Regions from separate parts of the Arthrobacter sp. CAN_A2 genome, predicted to be linked through region 1. Evidence: riboswitches for the same ligand, from Rfam matches in the RefSeq annotation. Region 1 holds a riboswitch; each other region holds the start of a gene.
What was found. Region 1 has a riboswitch for S-adenosylmethionine ahead of IWX63_RS04680 (ABC transporter substrate-binding protein). Riboswitches for the same ligand answer to the same signal wherever they lie in the genome.

Region 1 (6,611 bases):
GCACCGGACCGCGATCGAGCGCGACGGCGAGGCCTATGCGCCCTTCTGGCATCGCTGGGCGGACCAGGAGGACGCCTGGCTGGCGGGCGACGATCCCGCCGCGGCCGCCGACGTCGTCGTGCAGGGCCACCGCGGGGTCCCCTCGCCGCAGGCCGTCCGCCTGGCGCTCACGGGGCTGCCTGCGTGCGCGATCCTGCTCGCGCCGGAGCGTGCGGGACGGCGCGGACTCCGGCTGGACTGCGAGCGCATCGAGGCGGCGCCGGACACCGCGGCGCTGTTCTCGACCCTGTACGGCGCGGCCCCCGCGGCGGTCTGGCTGGACAGTTCCGACGCCGGGACCACGACGCCCCTGCCGGACGGGCGCAGCCGCTTCAGCATCCTGGCGGACGCGTCAGGCGACTTCGGGCAGCAGGCCCTGCACCGGGACGGCACCACGGAGATCACCGCCGGCGCGGTCACCACGCGCATCCGCGAGCCCTTCTTCCGCTGGCTCGACGACGTCTGGGGGCGCCGCGCGGTCCGCACCCCGGACGGGTTCGCCTGCGGGTTCGGACTGGGTTGGCTGGGGTACCTCGGCTACGAGCTCAAGCGGGAGACGGGCGGCGCCTCCGTGCCGACCCCGGCCGACGCCCTCCCGGACGCCGCGCTGGTCTTCGCGGGCCGCGCCGTCGTCGTGGACCATGCCCAGGAGGCCGTCTTCCTGCTCACGCTCGCGGACGGGCGCCGCGACCCCGGCCGTGAGGACTGGCTGGGGAGGGCCCGCCGCGCCGTCGGGGCCGCGCCCCTCGCCGCGCCGTCGCCCCCGCCCCCGGCGCCCCGCTTCGTTGCCCGGGATTCCCGCGAGGAGTACCTCGCGAAGACCCGCCGCGCGCAGGCCGAGATCGCCGACGGCAACACCTACGAGGTCTGCCTGACGACATCGCTGTCGGCCCGCGTGGAGCGCCTCGATCCGCTGGCGACGTATCTCCGCCTCCGCGCCGCGAGTCCGGCACCCTTCGCGCACTACCTCCGCTTTCCCGGCTTCGCCGTCGCCAGCACCTCCCCCGAGCGCTTCCTCCAGCTCACGCAGGACGGCCTCATGCGGGCGGAGCCCATCAAGGGCACGCGCGGCCGTTCGGCGGACCCGGCGGAGGACGCCGCCCTGCTCGAGGACCTCCGGAACTCCGCGAAGGACCGCGCGGAGAACATCATGATCGTGGACCTGCTCCGCAACGACCTCTCGCACCACGCGGTCCCGGGCTCGGTCACCGTCAGCCGGCTGTGCGCCATCGAGTCCTACGCCACCGTCCACCAGATGGTGAGCACCATCGACGCCCGGCTGCGGCCGGGCAGCGCGCGCGCCGGGGTGATCGGGTCCGCGTTCCCTGCCGGCTCGATGACGGGCGCGCCGAAGATCAGCACCATGGCCATCCTCGACCGCCTCGAGGAGGGTCCGCGCGGCCCCTACTCGGGCGCCGCCGGGTACTTCAGCCTGACCGGCGCCACGGATCTCGCCGTCGTCATCCGCACCCTCGTGCTGGCGGACGACGGCGATACCACGCACCTCGCCCTGGGCGTCGGCGGGGCGATCACCGCCGACTCGGACCCCGCCGAGGAGTGGGCCGAGGTCCGGACGAAGACACGCGGGGTGCTGTCGGCCCTGGGGTCCGAGTTCCCGGCCGATGTCCCCGACGTGCCCCGCACGGCGCCCGCCACGGAGCCCGCCCGTCACCCCTCCTCAGGAGCGGATGTCAACCGGATCCTGCCGGTACCGCGGCACCTCCCGCAGGTGGACGATGAACGGGTCAGACCGCGGCAGCCCACGGCGGGCCGCGGACCGGTTCGACTGAAAGCCGACTCTATGGCGGACACTGGTGACATGGCCGACAAGGCCGAGGATTATGCACAGGACAGCGATCAGGAGTAACTGATCCCGCCCCGGAGGCCGGGCCGCACGCATGCGGCCCGGCCTCCCTTTCCTTCAGGCCCTCCGCCGGTGCCGAGCGGATACGCTGTGGCCCATGACTGTTCTCGTGTTCCTCGACCCGGCCCACGACGACGGCAGGGTCGTCGACGCGTCCCAGCCCCAGCTGATGGCCACCGACCTCGGCGCCACCCGCGGCGACGGCCTCTTCGAGTCCCTGCTCGCCGTCGACGGAGCTCCCCGCAAGGAGCAGGCCCACCTGGCGCGCCTCGCGTCGTCGGCCGCGGCCCTGGACCTCACCGTGCCGGACGCCGAGGCGTGGAGCCGCGCGATCCGCACGGGCCTGCGCGAGTTCGCGGCCGCGGAACCGGGCCGGCAGGACGCCGTCGTCAAGCTGATCGCCACACGCGGGGTGGAGGGCGCCGGGCGCGCCACCGCCTGGGTCCAGGTGGCCCGCGTACCGGAAGCCACGCTGCGGCAGCGCGAGACGGGCCTGAACGTCCTCTTCCTGGAGCGCGGGTACGACAGCACGGTCGCCCAGCGTGCACCCTGGCTGCTCATGGGCGCCAAGACCCTCTCCTACGCCGTCAACATGGCCGCCGTCCGGTACGCGAAGGCGCACGGGGCCGACGACGTCATCTTCACCTCCTCCGACGGCAAGGTGCTGGAAGGGCCGACGTCGACCGTGCTCCTCGCCTACGACCGCGACGGCCGGAAGACCCTCCTCACACCCCAGCTCGAGAGCGGGATCCTCGCGGGCACCTCGCAGAGCGCGCTGTTCGCCGCTGCGAAGGAGCAGGGGTGGGAGCTCGGCTACGGACCGCTGGAACCGCACCACCTGCTCGAGGCCGACGCCGTGTGGCTGATCTCGAGCATCCGGCTCCTCGCGCCGGTGCTCTCCCTGGACGGCCAGGAGCTCCGCACCTCGAGCGCGCTGACCGCGGAACTCACCGACCTGGTGGACCGCTTCGTGTAATCTCCGCCACAAATAGGCCCCCTGGGACCCTTCTGCTACGTCAAGCGTCGCATTCCGGCCCTTCCCGTTTTGACCCGGCGCTTCCTGCTGCCCTAGCGTTTTGCCTGCAATCAAGAGTTCCAGCCCTCGGCCCTGGCCGGCTGGACAGCAACCCTCTCCCGTAGTGGGGTGCTCCAGGTGAAGATTCGGCCGCCGGGACAAGTCCCCCGGTTGGCAAGTACGGCGTCGTGCGGCCTGTCCCGATCCAACCCCGGTGACAGCAACCGCACCTGCGCACAGCCCAGAACAGTGAGCGTGTCACCCAGCAGCCTGTCTTCTTCCTCGCCGTGACCCGGCGTCCCAGCACCACCCCCGTTTCCCGCGCCCCCATCCGGGCCGGCACTTCGAAGGACACCATGAACATCTCCCGCAAGGTCCTCGCGGCACTCGCCGTCCCCTTCCTCGCCCTCACCGTCTCCTGCGGCAGCGGCAGCAGCGAACCCACCGAGACCACCGACGCCCTGGCCGGCAGCGACCAGCAGTCGCTCGACCAGTACACGACCGAGAGCACCACGCCGGTCGACGAGATCGACACGTCGGAGCTCGGCCTCATCACCGACGGCACCCTGCGCGTCGGCACGCTCTCGGACGCCCCGCCGAACATCTTCCTCGAGGATGGCGTCTTCACCGGCTACGACAACGAACTGCTGCGCGCCGTCGGCGACAAGCTGGGCCTCGAGGTGGAGTTCGCGTCCACGGACTTCTCCGCACTCCTCGCCCAGGTGCAGAACAAGCAGTTCGACGTCGGATCCTCCTCGATCTCCACCACCGCCGAGCGCCGCGAGAACGTCGGCTTCAGCAACGGCTACGACTTCGGCTACATGGCCGTCGTCACGAAGAACGGCTCCTCCGTCACGGGCTTCGACTCCCTCTCCGAGAGCACCCGCATCGGCGTGGTCCAGGGCACCGTCCAGGACGACTACGTCTCCAACACCCTCGGCCTCGAGCCGGTGCGCTTCCCGGACTACAACACCGTCTACGCGAACGTGAAGAACGGGCAGGTCGACGCCTGGGTGGCCCCCTCCCAGCAGGCCACCGGCCAGGTGAAGGACGGCGACGACACCACGATCGCCGAGACCATCATCAACACCGAGAACTTCACCGCGTACGCCGTGAACAGCGACAACCAGCCGCTCATCGACGCCCTCAACGCGGGCCTCGACGCCGTGGTCGCCGACGGCACCTGGACCGAGCTCACCCAGGAGTGGTACCCGGAGCGCGAGACGCCCACCGACTGGAAGCCCGGCAGCAAAGCCGTGGAAGTAAAGTAGCGGTCCCTGCATGGATGCCCTCGAACAGCTCGGGAAGACCTTCTTCGATTGGGAGGCGATGGCGGCCGTCCTGCCGGACCTGCTGACCGTCGGACTGCCCAACACGCTCCTGCTCGCCCTGGCGTCGGGGATCATCGGCACGATCGTCGGGATGATCCTCGCCATCATGGGGATCTCACGCAACCGTGTGCTGCGGTGGATCGCCCGTATCTACACGGACATCTTCCGCGGCCTCCCCGCCGTCGTGATCATCCTGCTCATCGGCCTCGGGCTCGGCCCGATCCTCCGGCAGATCACGGGCAGCACCAGTCCGTACCCGCTGGGCATCCTCGCCCTCTCGCTGATCGCCTCGGCCTACATCGGTGAGATCTTCCGCTCCGGGATCCAGAGCGTGGAGAAGGGACAGCTGGAGGCGTCGCGCGCCCTGGGCTTCAGCTACGGCGCGTCGATGCAGCTCGTCGTGGTCCCCCAGGGCGTGCGGCGCGTGCTGCCCGCCCTGGTGAACCAGTTCATCTCGCTCATCAAGGAGTCCTCGCTCATCTACTTCATCGGCCTCGTGGCCAGTGAGCGCGAGCTCTTCCGGGTGGGTAACGACGCCGCGAGCAACACCGGCAACCTGTCGCCGCTCATCGCCGCCGGTGTGCTCTACCTGTGCCTGACCATCCCGCTCACGCACCTGGTCAACTTCATCGACCAGCGCCTGCGGGTCGGGAAGACGGCGAAGCCGGAACCGGACGAACTGGCCGCACCGATCGGCGAAGGAGCGAAGGCATGAACACACAAGCATCAGGAACCCTGACGGGGAAGAACCTGCACCTGTCCTTCGGCTCCAACCACGTGCTGCGCGGCATCGACCTGCACGTGGAACGGGGCACGACGGCGTCGGTCATCGGCCCCTCCGGGTCCGGGAAGTCCACGCTCCTGCGCGTCCTGAACCGGCTGATCGAACCGGACCAGGGGGACATCCTGCTCGACGGCCGGTCCGTCCTGAAGGACAACCCGGACGAGCTGCGCCGCCGCATCGGCATGGTGTTCCAGCAGTTCAACCTGTTCCCGCACAAGAGCGTGCTGGAGAACGTCTCGCTGGCCCTGCGCAAGCTGCGGAAAATGTCGTCGGACGAGGCGCGGAGCAAGGCCCTCGCCCAGCTGGACCTGGTGGGACTGAAGCACAAGGCCGACGTCCGTCCCGGCAACCTCTCGGGCGGCCAGCAGCAGCGCGTCGCGATCGCCCGCGCGCTGGCCATGGACCCCGAGGTGATGTTCTTCGACGAGGCCACCTCGGCACTGGACCCCGAGCTCGTCAAGGGCGTCCTGGCGCTCATGGCGGACCTCGCGACGGCGGGCATGACCATGGTCGTGGTCACCCATGAGATGGGCTTCTCACGCAATGTCTCGGACACCGTGACGTTCATGGACGGCGGTGTCGTGGTGGAATCCGGCCCCCCGGCCGCGATCTTCGACGACGCGCAGACACCCCGCCTGAGGGCGTTCCTCTCGGACGTGCTCTAGCCACCCCGTCCGCCCGTTCGACCCGTCCACCGGGGGCCCGCTCCAGCGGGCCCCCGGTGCCGTCTCCGGGGACTTCCGACCGCGGTCACGTGGCGCGGGTCAGGTGACGCAGGTCAGGACAGGATGAAGTTCCAGGTCCCGGCCAGGACGGCCGCCGTCGTCGCACCCGCCGCGATGGCCAGTCCGACGACGGCCACCCCGACGTCGAGCACCGAGAACGTGCTCGTCCTCGCCCACGTGCGCGTCCCGCCGCCGAAGCCGCGCGCCTCCATCGCCGTCGCGAGCCGGGTGGCGCGCCGGATGGCCTGCACGATCAGGCCGAACGACTGCCCCACCAGATTCCGGGTCCGGGCAACGATCGACCCGTCCGAACCGATGCCGCGGGCGTGCCGGGCGAGCCCGAGCATCTCCCACTGCTCCACCAGCAGGCCCACCAGCCGCAGCGACGCCAGCGCCCCCAGGACGAAACGGTGCGGGAGGTGCAGCTTCTGCGCCAGGGCGTCCGCGAGATCCGTGGGGTCCGTGGTGAGCAGGATGAAGATCCCCGGCAGCGCGAGGGCCAGGCCCCGCAGCCCGACGGCGGTCCCCGCCGCGACGGACCCCTCGGTGAACAGGAACGGCCCGACGTCGAGCAGCACGCCGCCCGTCTTGTCCGCGAGCAGCGCCGTCCCGTAGGCGCCGAGCAGGGCGGCCACCAGCAGGGGCCAGATCCGCCGCGCGAGGCCGACCACGCTGATGCCCAGCAGCGGCATGAGGGCGAGTTCGCAGCCGAGGACCACCGCTGCACTGACCCAGTCGATGCTGGCCAGGAGCGCGAGGGTGATGACCCCGGCGGCGAACAGCTTGGACACCGGATTGGCCCGGAGGAGTGTCCGGCCGGCGAGGGCCGGCGTCAGGTAGTCCCCGCTCACCG
Region 2 (6,611 bases), on a different contig from region 1:
TGCGCGGACGCACCCACGGCACGGCGGACGACGGGACGTTCTGGACCTGGCGGGAGACGATGTACCGTGCGGCGCACGCCCTCACGCCCGGGCTGTACGAGGAGCTCGCCGCCGCGGTGTACGCCGAGATGGTGGTGTCGGGGTGGACGAGCGTCGCCGAATTCCACTACGTGCACCACCGCCCCGACGGCACGCCGTACGGCCAGGAGGAGGACGACGACGGGCCGCATGCCATGGAGCTCGCCCTCGCCCGGGCGGCCGTCCGGGCGGGCATCCGCCTGACGCTGCTCGACACCTGCTACCTCGCCGGCGGTCTCGGGGTCCCGTTGGAGGACGGCCAGCGCCGCTTCTCCGACGGGACCGCGGAGCGGTGGCTGGCACGGCTCGCCTCCCTGCGCACCGCGATCTCCTCGCGCTACCCCGCGCACCAGGTCACGGTCGGGGCGGCCATCCACTCCGTCCGCGCGGTGCCGGGGGAGGACCTGGCCGTCATCGCCCGGCACCTGCCGCCCGGGGTGCCCCTCCACATCCACCTCTCCGAACAGCCCGCCGAGAACGAGGACTGCCTCCGCGCCACCGGGCTCACCCCCGCGGGCCTGCTGCACCGGCACGGACTCGCCGGGCCGCGCCTGTCCGTGATCCACGCCACCCATGTCGGCGCGGAGGACATCGCGCTCCTCGGCGACGCCGGAGCAACCGTCGTGCTCTGCCCCACCACGGAGGCGGACCTCGCGGACGGGCTCGGGCCGGCCGGGGACCTCCTCGATGCCGGGGCCACCCTGGCGCTCGGCACCGACCAGCACGCCGTCGTCGACCCCTGGCTCGAGATGCGGGCCCTCGAGCACGGCGAGCGCCTGCGCACCGGGCGCCGGGGCCGTTTCGCCCCGGAACGGCTGCACGGGATCGCGTCCCTCGGCGGCGCGCGGGCACAGGACCGCGCAGGAGCAGGCTTCGGTCCGGGCCTGGCGGCCGACTTCATGGCGGTCGACCCCCACACCGCCCGGACGGCCGGCTCCTCCTGGGAGCAGCTCGCGTACACGGCGACGGCGCAGGACGTGACCGGCGTCGTCGTCGGGGGAGTCCTGGCGGCGGGCTCCGGCGTCCACGCGACGCTCGGGGACCCCGGGCCCCTGCTGGTCGCCGCCATCGCCCGCCTCGATGACGCACACCGTGACGCTGCACACCCATGGGACCGGCACTGATGTCCGTCCTCGTCACCAACATCGGCGAACTCATGACGCAGGACGCCGACGGCGCGGTCCTGCGGGATGCCGCGCTGGTCCTCGAGGGGGAGCGGATCAGCTGGATCGGTCCGGCCGCGGGCGCCCCGGCCGCGGACGAGGCGTACGTCGCCGGCGGCCGGGCGGGACTGCCGGGGTGGGTCGACAGCCACACGCACCTGGTGTTCGCCGGTGACCGGACGGCCGAGTTCGAAGCCCGGATGGCGGGGGAGGCGTACGCGGCAGGCGGTATCGCGGTCACCGTGGAGGCCACGCGTGCCGCGGGGGACTACGACCTCACGCGGCTGCTGCTGGCCCGCGTCGCGGAGGCCACCGCGGGCGGCACCACCTATCTCGAGACGAAGACGGGGTACGGGCTCGACGTCGCCCAGGAGGCGCGCGGGGCGCGCATCGCGGCAGGCGTGGTGGACGAGGTCACCTTCCTCGGCGCGCACCTCGTGCCGCCCGGGTGGGACGCCGAGGACTACACGGATCTCGTGTGCGGGCCGATGCTCGACGCCGTCCTGCCGCACGTGCGCTGGGCCGACGTCTTCTGCGAGACCGGGGCCTTCACCCCGGACCAGTCCCGCCGCGTCCTCGCCGCCTGCGCCGCGGCGGGCCTGGGCCTGCGCGTGCACGGCAACCAGCTGGGCCCGGGTGCCGGCGTGGCGCTCGCCGTCGAGGTCGGCGCCGCCAGCGTCGACCACGTGAACCACCTGTCCGACGCCGACGTCGACGCGCTCGCAGGGACCTGGTCGGGATCCGGCACGGACGACGCCCAGGGGATGCCGGGCACCGTGGCCACGTGCCTGCCCGCCTGCGACCTCTCGACGCGCCAGCCGTTCCCGCCCGCGCGGCGGCTGCTCGACGCCGGCGCCCGGATCGCCCTGGCGAGCAACTGCAACCCCGGGACGTCCTACACGAGCTCCATGGCCTTCTGCGTCGCCACCGCCGTCCTGCAGATGGGGCTGACGGTCCACGAGGCGGTCCGCGCCGCCACCCACGGTGGAGCCCTGGCGCTGGGTCGCCACACGGGACGCGACGCCGACGGCCTGCGCACCGTGGGTTCCCTCGCCGTCGGGCACCGCGCGGACTTGCAGCTGCTGAACGCGCCGTCGGCCGCGCACCTGGCGTACCGGCCCGGGATGCCGCTCGTGCACGCCGTCTGGCGCGCGGGCGTGCGCGTCCGGTAGGAGGGCTAGGGGGACCCGGCATCCGCTGGCAGGATAGCGTCATGACTGCCGAGTCCTCGTCCTCCACCGCCCCGCCCGCAGCGGACGGCCCCACGGGCCCGCCGTCGAGGCGACGGATCACCGCCGAACTGCTGATCGTGTTCGGGCTCTCGCTCGGGCAGTCCGGCGTGTACGCGGCCGTGAGCCTGGCGGAGAAACTGTCGCGGGGACCCCTCGCCGGCCAGACCACCACCCTGAACCCGGTGCTGAACGACCGCGAGTACTTCGACCTCGCCTACCAGCTCCTGGACATCTTCTTCGCGCTGATGCCCGTGGCCCTGGTCCTGTTCCTGCTCAGCGGGCCCGGCGTCTCGGCCGTCCGGCGCCTGGGCTTCACCTTCGAGCAGCCGCTGCGCACGATCGGCTTCGGGGTGGGCCTGGCCGCGATCATCGCCGTCGGCACGCTCGGGGTGTACACGGGGGGCCGCGCACTCGGGATCACGACGGCGCTCGTACCGGCCGCGCTCGACGACTACTGGTGGACCATCCCGGTGCTCGTCCTCTCCGCGCTCCGGCACGCGGTGCTCGAGGAGGTCATCGTGGTGGGCTACCTGGTCATCCGCCTGCGGGAGCTCGGCTGGTCCACCCCCGCGATCATCATCACGAGTGCCCTGATCCGGGGCAGCTACCACCTCTACCAGGGGTTCGGCCCGTTCATCGGGAACGTCCTGATGGGCGTGCTGTTCGCTTGGTTCTACACGCGGACGCGGCGGGTCATGCCGCTCGTGATCGCGCACGCGCTCATCGACATCACGGGATTCGTCGGGTACGCGCTGCTCGGGCCGGCGCTGGGGATCGGTGCGTGAGCGGGCGTCCCCTGCCGATGCAGGACGGAGGGACCGGACGATCGTCCGGTCCCTCCGTCTCCGAGTCGATGGGTGTGACGGGTGACGCTAGATCTCCACGCGTCCGTTGTCGGTCTCGAACGTCACCGACATGACGCCGGGGGTCCCGTTGGGTGCGATCCACTGGACCTGCACGCCGTCGAGCGTCTTCTCGACATCCGTCCCGAGCCAGTCGGTCACCCGCTCGGACGAGCCGGCGATGGTGAGGCAGTCCAGCTTCACAGAGGCGGGGCGGGCCTTCGAGGGGTGGAGGTCCTCCGTGCCCTCGTCCCAGCGGAGCAGATAGGGGACCTGCGGGTCAGCGATGAGCCCCTTGATGCCGATCTGCTGCCAGGTGAGTTCCTGGCCGTCCGGGAACTTCCGGTTGCCGGGCACGGCGCTGCGTCCGAGGCGCTCCTCGAACGGTGCGAGATCCTCGACGGCCACGCACCAGCCCATCCAGCCTCCGCCGGCCTCGGAGCGGGCACGGACGGCCTGGCCGAACGGAGCCTTGTCCGACGCCGGGTGGTTCAGGACCTCGACGACCTCCAGGTACTGGCCGTTGACCAGGGGGAAGATCATGTTGCGGGTGCCGAAGCGGGGGTGCACACCACCCTTCACCGGCTCCATGCCGAGCCTGGCCGAGATTCGATCGGCCGTCGCGGCAAGTCCGTCAGGTTCGCAGGCATAAGATACATGGTCCAGGCGCATGCGGCTATCTTGGCACTAAGTGATCTGGGTCTCGACTAAGGCTTGCCTTACCTTCAGGCGGGCGTGTCGGGAGCCGGCCAGGAGCGTGGTGGGAGCGTGTCGGGTGCGTCCCGGGTGCGAGCCGCGGAGCCCACCGGCGGAGCACCCGCGGGCGGCTTCATGGAGGGTCACACGGTTGCCGGATCCGCCCGGATCGGCTTTCATGAATGCAGGTCATGAGTGCCAGCACACAGCCCCGGCTTGCTGGCCGGCAACCCTCCAACCGCGGTGGGGTGCCCCGGGTGAAGACCAGGTCCGGCGTCTTTCCGGCGCCGTTCAAGCGCGGGCTCCTGCGGGGTCCGGTCTCCTGGAGCGGCGTCCACCGGCCGGAGCACCGGACACGCGGAGCCCCTGACCAGAGGGAGCACCATGTCCGACGATTGGTCCTTCGAGACACGCCAGATCCACGCCGGCCAGGTGCCGGATGCCGCCACGGGGGCGCGTGCGCTGCCCATCTACCAGACGTCGTCGTTCGTCTTCCCGAGTGCGGAGAGCGCCGCGAACCGGTTCGCCCTGACGGAACTGGCGCCCATCTACACGCGGATCGGCAACCCGACCCAGGAGGTCGTGGAGACCCGCATCGCGAGCCTCGAAGGCGGTGTCGGCGCCCTGCTGCTGGCCTCCGGCCAGGCCGCGGACACCTTCGCGGTGCTGAACGTCGCGGAGGCCGGGGACCACATCGTGGCCAGCCCCAGCCTCTACGGGGGCACCTACAACCTCTTCAAGCACACGCTGAAGAAGTTCGGGATCGAGACCACGTTCGTGGAGGACCCCGACGACCTCGAGCAGTGGCGCGCGGCGGTCCGGCCGAACACCAAGCTCTTCTTCGGCGAGGTGGTCTCCAACCCGCGGCAGGACGTCCTCGACGTCGAAGGCATCAGCGCCGTCGCCCACGAGCACGGCATCCCCCTGATCGTCGACAACACGCTGTCCACGCCGTACCTCATCCGGCCCATCGAGTGGGGGGCGGACATCGTGGTGCATTCGGCCACCAAGTACCTCGGCGGGCACGGCAACGCCATCGCCGGGGTCATCGTCGACTCCGGGAACTTCGACTTCGCCCGGTACCCCGAACGGTTCCCGGGCTTCAACACGCCGGACGAGAGCTACCAGGGGCTCGTGTACGCCCGGGACCTCGGGGTGGGCAGCGCCCTCGGTGCGAATCTCGCCTTCATCCTCAAGGCCCGCGTGCAACTGCTCCGCGACCTGGGGGCTGCCGTCTCCCCGTTCAACGCCTTCCTCATCGCACAGGGGCTGGAGACCCTCAGCCTGCGCATGGAGCGCCACGTGGAGAACGCGCAGGCGGTCGCCGAGTGGCTGGAAGGGCACGACGACGTCGAGCGCGTCACCTACGCGGGGCTCTCCTCGAGTCCCTGGTACGAGCGCGGGAAGAAGTACGGGCCGCACGGCACGGGGGCGATCGTGAGCTTCGACATCGTCGGGGGGCTGGAGGCGGGGAAGCGCTTCGTCGACGGGCTCGAGCTGCACTCGCACGTCGCGAACGTGGGCGACGTCCGTTCGCTCGTCATCCACCCCGCCTCGACGACGCACAGCCAGCTCGGGGCGGAGGCGCAGCTCACCGCGGGCGTCCGCCCCGGCCTGGTGCGGCTGTCCGTCGGCCTCGAGAACATCGCCGATATCCTCGCCGATCTGGATGCGGGTTTCCGCGCCGCCAAGGGAGCCTGACCGTTCGTGACCACGTACCCTCCTGCCCCGCTGCCCTCCTGGACCGGCGACGCACCACCCCACGGGGACGGGCTGCTCCGTTTCGCGTCGATCGGGCCGCTGGTCCTCGAGACCGGGGGTGAGCTGCCCGACGTCCAGCTGGCGTTCGAGACCTGGGGCCGGCTGAACCGGGAGGGCTCCAACGCCGTCCTCGTGCAGCATGCCCTGACCGGCAGCTCGCACGTGGCGCGGGGCGCCTCGGACGAGGAGGGCTGGTGGGATTCGCTCGTGGGTCCCGGCCGCACGGTGGACACCGACCGCTACTTCGTGGTGTCCGTCAACATGCTCGGAGGCTGCTACGGCTCGACGGGGCCGGCCGGCCTCGCACCCGACGGCGAGCCGTGGGGTGCGAGGTTCCCCTTCGTCACCATCCGCGACTCCGTCCGCGCGGAGAGCCTGCTCGCCGATCGGCTCGGCATCGAGCGCTGGCACTCCGTGCTCGGCGGGTCGATGGGCGGCGCCCGGGCCCTCGAGTGGGCACTGATGTTCCCGCAGCGGGTGGAGCGGTGCGCCGTCATCGCCTGCACTGCCGCCAGCTCGGCCGAACAGATAGCGTTCGCCCAGGCACAGCTGCAGGCCATCCGGCTCGACCCCGCCTACCGCGGCGGCGACTACTACGACGGCCCGCCTCCGGAAGCGGGACTCGGCGTCGCCCGCCGGATCGCGCACATCACGTACCGCGCGGAGCAGGAACTGGAGGCACGCTTCGGCCGCGCGGAACAGGACGCCGAGCGGCCCCTCGGAGCCGTCCTGCCCGCCGATCGGGGCCGCTACCGGGTGGAGAGCTACCTCGACCGCCAGGCCGACAAGCTCGTGGACCGCTTCGACGCCAACAGCTACGTGATCCTCACGGAGGCGCT
Region 3 (6,611 bases), on a different contig from region 1:
GCTCGAGGATGCTGTTCCGGCACCGACGGCTGAGGGGGACTCGGGCCCGGCAGCCCACGCCGGTCCGTCCAGTGCGGACACCGGGTCCGTGGCGCACGCCGCGCCGCGCGGACCCGTCGATGCCGCGCAGCTCGTCCCCGTGGACACCGCGCCGGCCGCTGCCGCGGGTGCGCGGGCTGTTGCTGGTCCACCCACGGCAGTCCCTCCTGCCCGTCAGGCACCGCCCGCGGCGTCTCTTCCTGCCGCTCGCCCTGCCGCCGTGCCGCCGGCGGTTTCACCCGTCGCCCCGGCCGGATCCTCGACGGCGCCCGGACAGGAGCGTCGCGCCACGCCGGCGTCGGGAGGCCCCGTGCGTGGTACCCCTGCGCCCGGAACCCCCGTGTCCGGAACCGCAGCACCGGGCAGCCCGGCTCCCGAGGGTCCGGTCTCCAGGAACGGTAAGGCGGGCGGCTCCCAGGTCTCCGGAGACGGTAAGGCGGGAGATCCGGCCGCAGGAAACGGGAACGGTAAGGCGGGCAGCTCGGCCGCAGGAAACGGGAACGGTAAGGCGGGCAGCTCGGCCGCAGGACACGGGAACGCTAAGGCGGGCAGCTCGGCCACAGGACACGGGAACGGTAAGGCGGGCGGCTCGGGTCCCAAGGTCCGGCAGATGAAGCAGGACCGGCAGCAGGCTGCGCCCGGTCCTGAGGCTGACCCACGGGGGAAGGGCGGCTCGTCCGCCGGCGCGCGGGCGACCCCCGCGCCGGAGGGCAGGGTGTGGCTGCTCGCGCAGGCGGACCGTCCTGAGCAGGTCCCGGCCACACCCGTCCACGAGGATCCGGACCAGCTTCTGCTCGGGGAACCCGGTGGAGGCGAGGCGACATCCGTGCCCGACCTGGCCCCCGCGTCCACGCCCGGACCCCCAGCGGAGCCCGTCGAGGAACGGCCGGCGTCCACGCCCGGTTCCGGGCAAACGGAAGAGGAGCAGTCGGCCTCCGGCGGGCCCGCTCCCGAGCAACCCGTCCCAGGGAAGCCGGCGCCTGCGTCCGCCGCGGTGCAGCCAGCGCCGGATGCGCCCGCTCAAGAGCGACCCGTCCCAGGGAAGCCGGCGCCTGCGTCCGCCTCGGAGCAGCCAGCGCCGGATGCGTCCGCTCCCGAGTAGCCAGTCGCGGACCAGCCAGTCGCTGACCAGCCCGCAGGGGTGAGCGCGGGAGGGTTCGATCTCCGCTAGGAGGTGATCTGCCGCTTGGAGGAGATCACACCGGTGTTGAAACCGGCGAGATTGAGCCCGCCGTGGAAGCGTGCGTGCTCGATCTTGATGCACCGGTCCATCACCACGTCCAGGCCCGCGGCTTCGGCCTCGCGCGCGACGTCCTCGTGCCACGATCCCAGCTGCAGCCAGAGCGTCTTCGCGCCGACGTCGAGCGTCTCCTGCAGCACCGAGGGCAGGTCGTCGTGCTTGCGGAACACGTCGACGACGTCGGGCACCTCGGGCAGGTCCTTCAGCGACGCGTAGGCCGGCTGGCCGAGGATCTCCTTCGCCACCGGGTTCACGAAGTACAGGCGGTAGGGGGAGGAGGACTGCAGGTAGGTCGCGACGAAGTAGGACGCCCGCGAGGGCTTGTCCGATGCGCCGACGATCGCGATCGACCGCGCGTTCCGCAGCAGGTTCAGCCGTTCAGGCGCCGTCGGCCCCTCCCAGGTCCGTTCGGGTGTCGCGTTGCCGGTGCTGCCGCTCATGCTCCCACTCCCACTGCCCGCGTTGCCGATGCATCGTCGTCGTCCACTCCGGCCGCTTCCTGCGGCAGGTCCTCGAATGCGGCATCGGAGGCGTTGGCCGCGATGTCCAGGGCCTGGTCCAGGTCCCAGAGGATGTCCTCGAGGTCCTCCAGGCCCACGGAGATACGGACGAGGTCCTCGGGCACGCCCGCCGCGACGAGCTGCTCGGCCGAGAGCTGCTGGTGCGTCGTCGAGCCCGGGTGGATCACGAGGGTGCGGGAGTCGCCCACGTTCGCGAGGTGCGAGGCGAGCTGCAGCGACTCGATGAACTTCTGGCCCGCCTTGCGGCCGCCCTTGATGCCGAAGCTGAACACGGAGCCGGGGCCCTGCGGCAGGTAGGTCTTCGCACGCTCATGGTGGGCGTGGGTGGGGAGCCCGGCGTAATTGACGTACTCCACCCGCGGGTCGGCCTGCAGCCATTCGGCGACGGCCTGGGCGTTCTCCAGGTGCTCGTCCAGCCGCTGCGCGAGGGTCTCCACCCCCTGCAGGAGCTGGAAGGCCGACATCGGCGAGAGTGAGGGCCCGATGTCGCGGAGCTGTTCGGTCCGCAGCTTCGTCAGGAATCCGTACTCCCCGAAGTTCGCCCACCACTGGATGTTGCCGTAGGAGGGCACGGCTTCGGTCATCATGGGGAACTTGCCGTTGCCCCAGTCGAAGCGGCCGCTCTCCACGATCACGCCGCCGAGCGTGGTGCCGTGCCCGCCGATGAATTTGGTGGCCGAGTGGATGACGATGTCCGCGCCGTGCTCGATGGGGCGCACCAGGTAGGGGGTGCTGAGCGTGGAGTCGACGATGAACGGGACGCCGGCGTCGTGGGCGACCTTCGCGAGGCCTGCCAGGTCGGCGATCTCGCCGGAGGGATTCGCGATCACCTCGGCGTAGACCGCCTTGGTGTTGTCCTGGATGGCGGCCGCGTAGTCCGAGGGGTCCGTCCCGGGGACGAAGGTGGTCTCGATGCCGAACCGGCGCAGCGTGACGTCGAGCTGTGTGACCGTGCCGCCGTACAGCTGGGAGGCGGCGACGATGTGGTCCCCGGCCTGGCAGAGCGCCGCGAAGGTGAGGAACTCCGCGCTCATGCCCGACGCCGTCGCCACCGCCCCGATCCCGCCCTCCAGGGAGGCGATGCGCTCCTCGAACGCGGCCACCGTCGGGTTGCCGATCCTCGAGTAGATGTTGCCGTACTTCTGCAGGGCGAAGAGGTTGGCGGCGTCATTGGTGTCCTTGAACACGAACGACGTCGTCTGGTAGATGGGGACGGCCCGGGCCCCGTGGGTGGCGTCGGGAGTGCCGCCGGCGTGGAGTGCGCGCGTGCGGAAACCGAAGGAACGATCTGCCATCAGACACCTGCCTTGCTGGATTCGGGTACTGCGACGGTGGATCGAGGGTCGGGCTGGGTGCCGGAGGCGGCTGGGGGGATGCTCATGATTTCCTCCATCGGTCTGGCGGTAGCACCCTCTTGTCGCCGCGGGAACGCGGAGGCCAGGGTTGCTGCGGCGTCAATGAGCCAGATCTCTCGGCCGCTCGGGATGGTCGGGTCGAGTCTGACACCGAGCCGCTGCAGAACCAAACCATGTGTCCCCGTGTGAGGTCGGCCTTGCGGACGGCGTCGCGCGCGGCGGCGCGGGCACCCGTGCGACGCCTAGGCTGGAGGGGTGGAGGACTGGAGAATGGCGAGCCGTGCACAGGAGCGAAGACTGTGGCAGACGCTCTGGTACGTCGGCGCCGTGCTGACGCTCGTCCTCGCGACCAGCATCATGGTCGCGGCGGGCGCCCCGGGAGCGGCGGTCACGGACTGGTTCTATGTCCAGCAGTCGGTGCTGCTCGCGCTCAGCGCAGTGGGGACGTTCCTCGCCGTCCGTCGCTGGCGGGCACTGCGGGGTTGAGGGGGCACCCTACCTCCCGTTATTCAAATGTGACAAACCGGCAGGGTGCTGGGTAGGGTCGGCACGTGCCTCCGCCACCGTGAGGCGCTCCTGGACGGATTGCCGAGCCCTGCCGCCGACCAAGACTCGCTCGAAACACGAAGGCAGGGACGGGGGAACCACAGTTTTTTTGGGATGCGCCGGGCCACCTGCCGGCCGTCCCTGGGGTTAAGTCGCATCGCATCACCTCTCGGTGATGCCCGACCGGGTGACTCCCATCCGAACCCGACAGCTCACCCCGCAGGCATGGGAGAGGTATAGAACCATGTCACGAAACATCACTTCAGCGCGCCACCGTGCCGACATCGACGGCAATCTCGCGCTGCAGGGCCTGTCCCGCGCCGCCAAGGCTCACGCCACCGCCGTCGGCCGCCCCGTCGCTATCGTCGCCGTCACCTCGGGCCTCGCGCTCGGTACCGTGGGTGCCGCCCACGCCGGTGAGTACACCGAGCAGGGCACGACGACGGCCCCCGCGGTCGTCGCAGCTCCCGCAGCACCGGCGGCACCCGCTGCCGTCGCAGCTCCTGCCGCAGGCGCCACCGCGACGACGCACACCGTCGTCGCAGGCGACACGCTGGGCGCCGTCTCGGCACGCTACGGCGCCGACCTGACCGCGGTCCTCACGGCCAACGGACTGTCCGTCGCATCGATCATCTTCCCGGGCGACACCATCACCATCCCGACGGGCGGCGCCGCTGTGGCCCCCGCCGTCACGGTGTCGGTGCCCGTGGCCGCACCCGCGGCCTTCGTGGCTCCTGCAGCTGCTCCCGCGGCGCCGGTCCAGCAGGCCGCGGTTGTCACCCCCGCTCCGGCCGTGTCCGCGGCTCCCGAGTCGGGCGTGTACCTGGCCTCCGCCGAGATCACCCCCGTCGTAGCCTCCAGCGGCGTCGCGGGCACCCTCCTGGCCTCCGCCCAGTCCCAGCTCGCCGCCGGTGCCATCCAGGACTGCACCATCCTGGTGGAGCAGGCACTGCGCTCCGCCGGAATCGCCGCCGGCGATCTCGGCCCCTCGCAGTTCTTCCAGTTCGGCCCCACCGTGGGAAGCCCCGCCCCGGGCGACCTCGTCATCACCGCCGGCCACGTCGCGATCTACGCCGGTGGCGGCCAGGTCATCAGCAGCGGCATGAACGGGGCGAACCTCACCATGCAGCACTCCCTCTCGGACCTCCCGGGAGCATCCTTCGTCCGGGTAGCAGGCTGACACCGGAACGAACCACACGCGGGAAGCGGCAGGTGCTTGGACGGGGCCCTGCCGCTTCCTTCTTTTAACTCCTCTTCCCCGGAGAAGCGTCAGCGACGGGATAGCACGTCCTGGATCCCGGGGATGCACCCCTCGTTCTGCAGGGACGTGGTGTCCCCGAGCGGCGAGCCCGCGTAGAGCTGTGTCAGCAGGCGGCGCATGATCTTGCCGGAGCGCGTCTTGGGCACATCGGGCACCACGACGACGGCGGACGGCCGCGCGATCGGCCCGATCGCGGCGGCGACGTGGGCGCGGAGCGTCGAGGTGACATCCGTGTCCGGATCCGTGCCCGCGGCCAGCACCACGAAGGCCGCGATGGCATGGCCGGTCAGGGGATCGGGCACGGGGCAGGCACCGGCCTCGGTGACGAGGGGGTGGGCCACGAGCGCCGATTCGATCTCGATCGTGGACAGGCGGTGGCCCGAGACGTTGATGACGTCGTCCACGCGGCCCAGGATCCAGGTGTCGCCGTCGTCGTCGTGCCGCGCGCCATCACCGGCCAGGAACCAGCCCTGCGCGGCGAACGCCCGCCAGTAGGAGTCGAGGTAGCGCTGCGGGTCGCCCCAGACGGTGCGTGCCATGGCCGGGCCGTGCCGGTCCAGGACGATCAGGCCCTGCACGCCCGGGGGGACGGGACGGCCCTCCTCGTCGACGATGCGCGTGCTGACGCCGGGCAGCGCGCGGGCGGCGCACCCCGGCTTGAAGTCGGCATCAGTGGGGCTGGGGGAGAGCACGGTGGCGCCGGTCTCGGACTGCCACCAGGTGTCGACGACGGGCACCTCGTCGCGGCCGAGGTTCCGGCGGAACCAGCGCCATGCCTCGGGGTTGATCGCCTCGCCGACCGTCCCGAGCACGCGGATGCTCGAGAGGTCGTAGGAGCCCGGGACGCCGTCCGGGAACCAGCCCATGAGGGAGCGGACCAGGGTCGGCGCCGTGTAGTAGCTCGTGACGCCGTAGCGTTCGATGACCTCGAGGTGGCGTGCCGCATGCGGCGTGTTCGGGGTGCCCTCGTAGAGCACCTGCGTGGCGCCGTTGGAGAGCGGCCCGTACAGCTCGTAGGTGTGTGCGGTCACCCAGGCGAGGTCGGCCGTGCACCAGTGGACGTCCTGGTCGCGCAGCGCCGGGTCGGGGCTGCTGAAGAGGTGCTCGAAGCTCCAGGACGCCTGCGTGAGGTACCCGCCCGAGGTGTGGACCAGTCCCTTGGGCTTCCCGGTGGTCCCCGACGTGTACATGATGAACAGCGGCGTCTCGGCGTCGAACGCCTCCGGCTCATGGCACGGTGACGCGGTGTCGACAACGTCGTGCCACCACACGTCACGGCCCTCGGTCCAGCCGATGTCCGACCCCGTGCGGCGCACCACGAGGACGTGCTCGATGTTGTTCGTCCCCGCCACCGCGGCGTCGGCGTTGTCCTTCACGGGCACGGCGGAGCCGCGCCGGAACTGGCCGTCGGTGGTGACCAGCAGCTTGGCGCCCGTGTCCTCGACGCGGAAGCGGAGCGCTTCCGCCGAGAAGCCGCCGAAGACCAGTGAGTGCACGGCGCCGATCCGTGCGCAGGCGAGCGTGATGACCACCGTCTCGACGAGGACCGGCAGGTAGACGACCACGCGGTCGCCCGTCCCGATGCCGAGCGCGAGCAGAGCGTTCGCGGCCCGCGACACCTCGTCCTGCAGATCCGTGTAGGTGACGGT

Region 2: another riboswitch for S-adenosylmethionine. It lies ahead of IWX63_RS03020 (bifunctional o-acetylhomoserine/o-acetylserine sulfhydrylase); the one in region 1 lies ahead of IWX63_RS04680 (ABC transporter substrate-binding protein).
Region 3: another riboswitch for S-adenosylmethionine. It lies ahead of IWX63_RS07750 (O-acetylhomoserine aminocarboxypropyltransferase/cysteine synthase family protein); the one in region 1 lies ahead of IWX63_RS04680 (ABC transporter substrate-binding protein).

Annotation. Positions count from the first base shown of each region.
Region 1 is NZ_JADOUS010000003.1:51,130-57,740, reverse strand. It holds gene pabB (aminodeoxychorismate synthase component I) at 1-1,906, shown strand, start outside; gene IWX63_RS04685 (aminodeoxychorismate lyase) at 2,001-2,879, shown strand; SAM riboswitch class IV at 2,988-3,105, shown strand; gene IWX63_RS04680 (ABC transporter substrate-binding protein) at 3,275-4,189, shown strand; gene IWX63_RS04675 (amino acid ABC transporter permease) at 4,200-4,964, shown strand; gene IWX63_RS04670 (amino acid ABC transporter ATP-binding protein) at 4,961-5,698, shown strand; gene IWX63_RS04665 (energy-coupling factor transporter transmembrane component T family protein) at 5,812-6,609, opposite strand; gene IWX63_RS04660 (ABC transporter ATP-binding protein) at 6,606-6,611, opposite strand, start outside.
Region 2 is NZ_JADOUS010000002.1:163,528-170,138, reverse strand. It holds gene IWX63_RS03040 (formimidoylglutamate deiminase) at 1-1,202, shown strand, start outside; gene hutI (imidazolonepropionase) at 1,202-2,413, shown strand; gene IWX63_RS03030 (CPBP family intramembrane glutamic endopeptidase) at 2,455-3,258, shown strand; gene IWX63_RS03025 (VOC family protein) at 3,346-3,987, opposite strand; SAM riboswitch class IV at 4,199-4,315, shown strand; gene IWX63_RS03020 (bifunctional o-acetylhomoserine/o-acetylserine sulfhydrylase) at 4,396-5,712, shown strand; gene metX (homoserine O-acetyltransferase MetX) at 5,719-6,611, shown strand, end outside.
Region 3 is NZ_JADOUS010000005.1:90,777-97,387, reverse strand. It holds gene IWX63_RS07760 (hypothetical protein) at 1-1,141, shown strand, start outside; gene IWX63_RS07755 (CoA-binding protein) at 1,207-1,719, opposite strand; gene IWX63_RS07750 (O-acetylhomoserine aminocarboxypropyltransferase/cysteine synthase family protein) at 1,716-3,095, opposite strand; SAM riboswitch class I at 3,187-3,291, opposite strand; gene IWX63_RS07745 (hypothetical protein) at 3,426-3,641, shown strand; cyclic di-AMP (ydaO/yuaA leader) riboswitch at 3,759-3,942, shown strand; gene IWX63_RS07740 (LysM peptidoglycan-binding domain-containing protein) at 3,946-4,881, shown strand; gene acs (acetate--CoA ligase) at 4,971-6,611, opposite strand, start outside.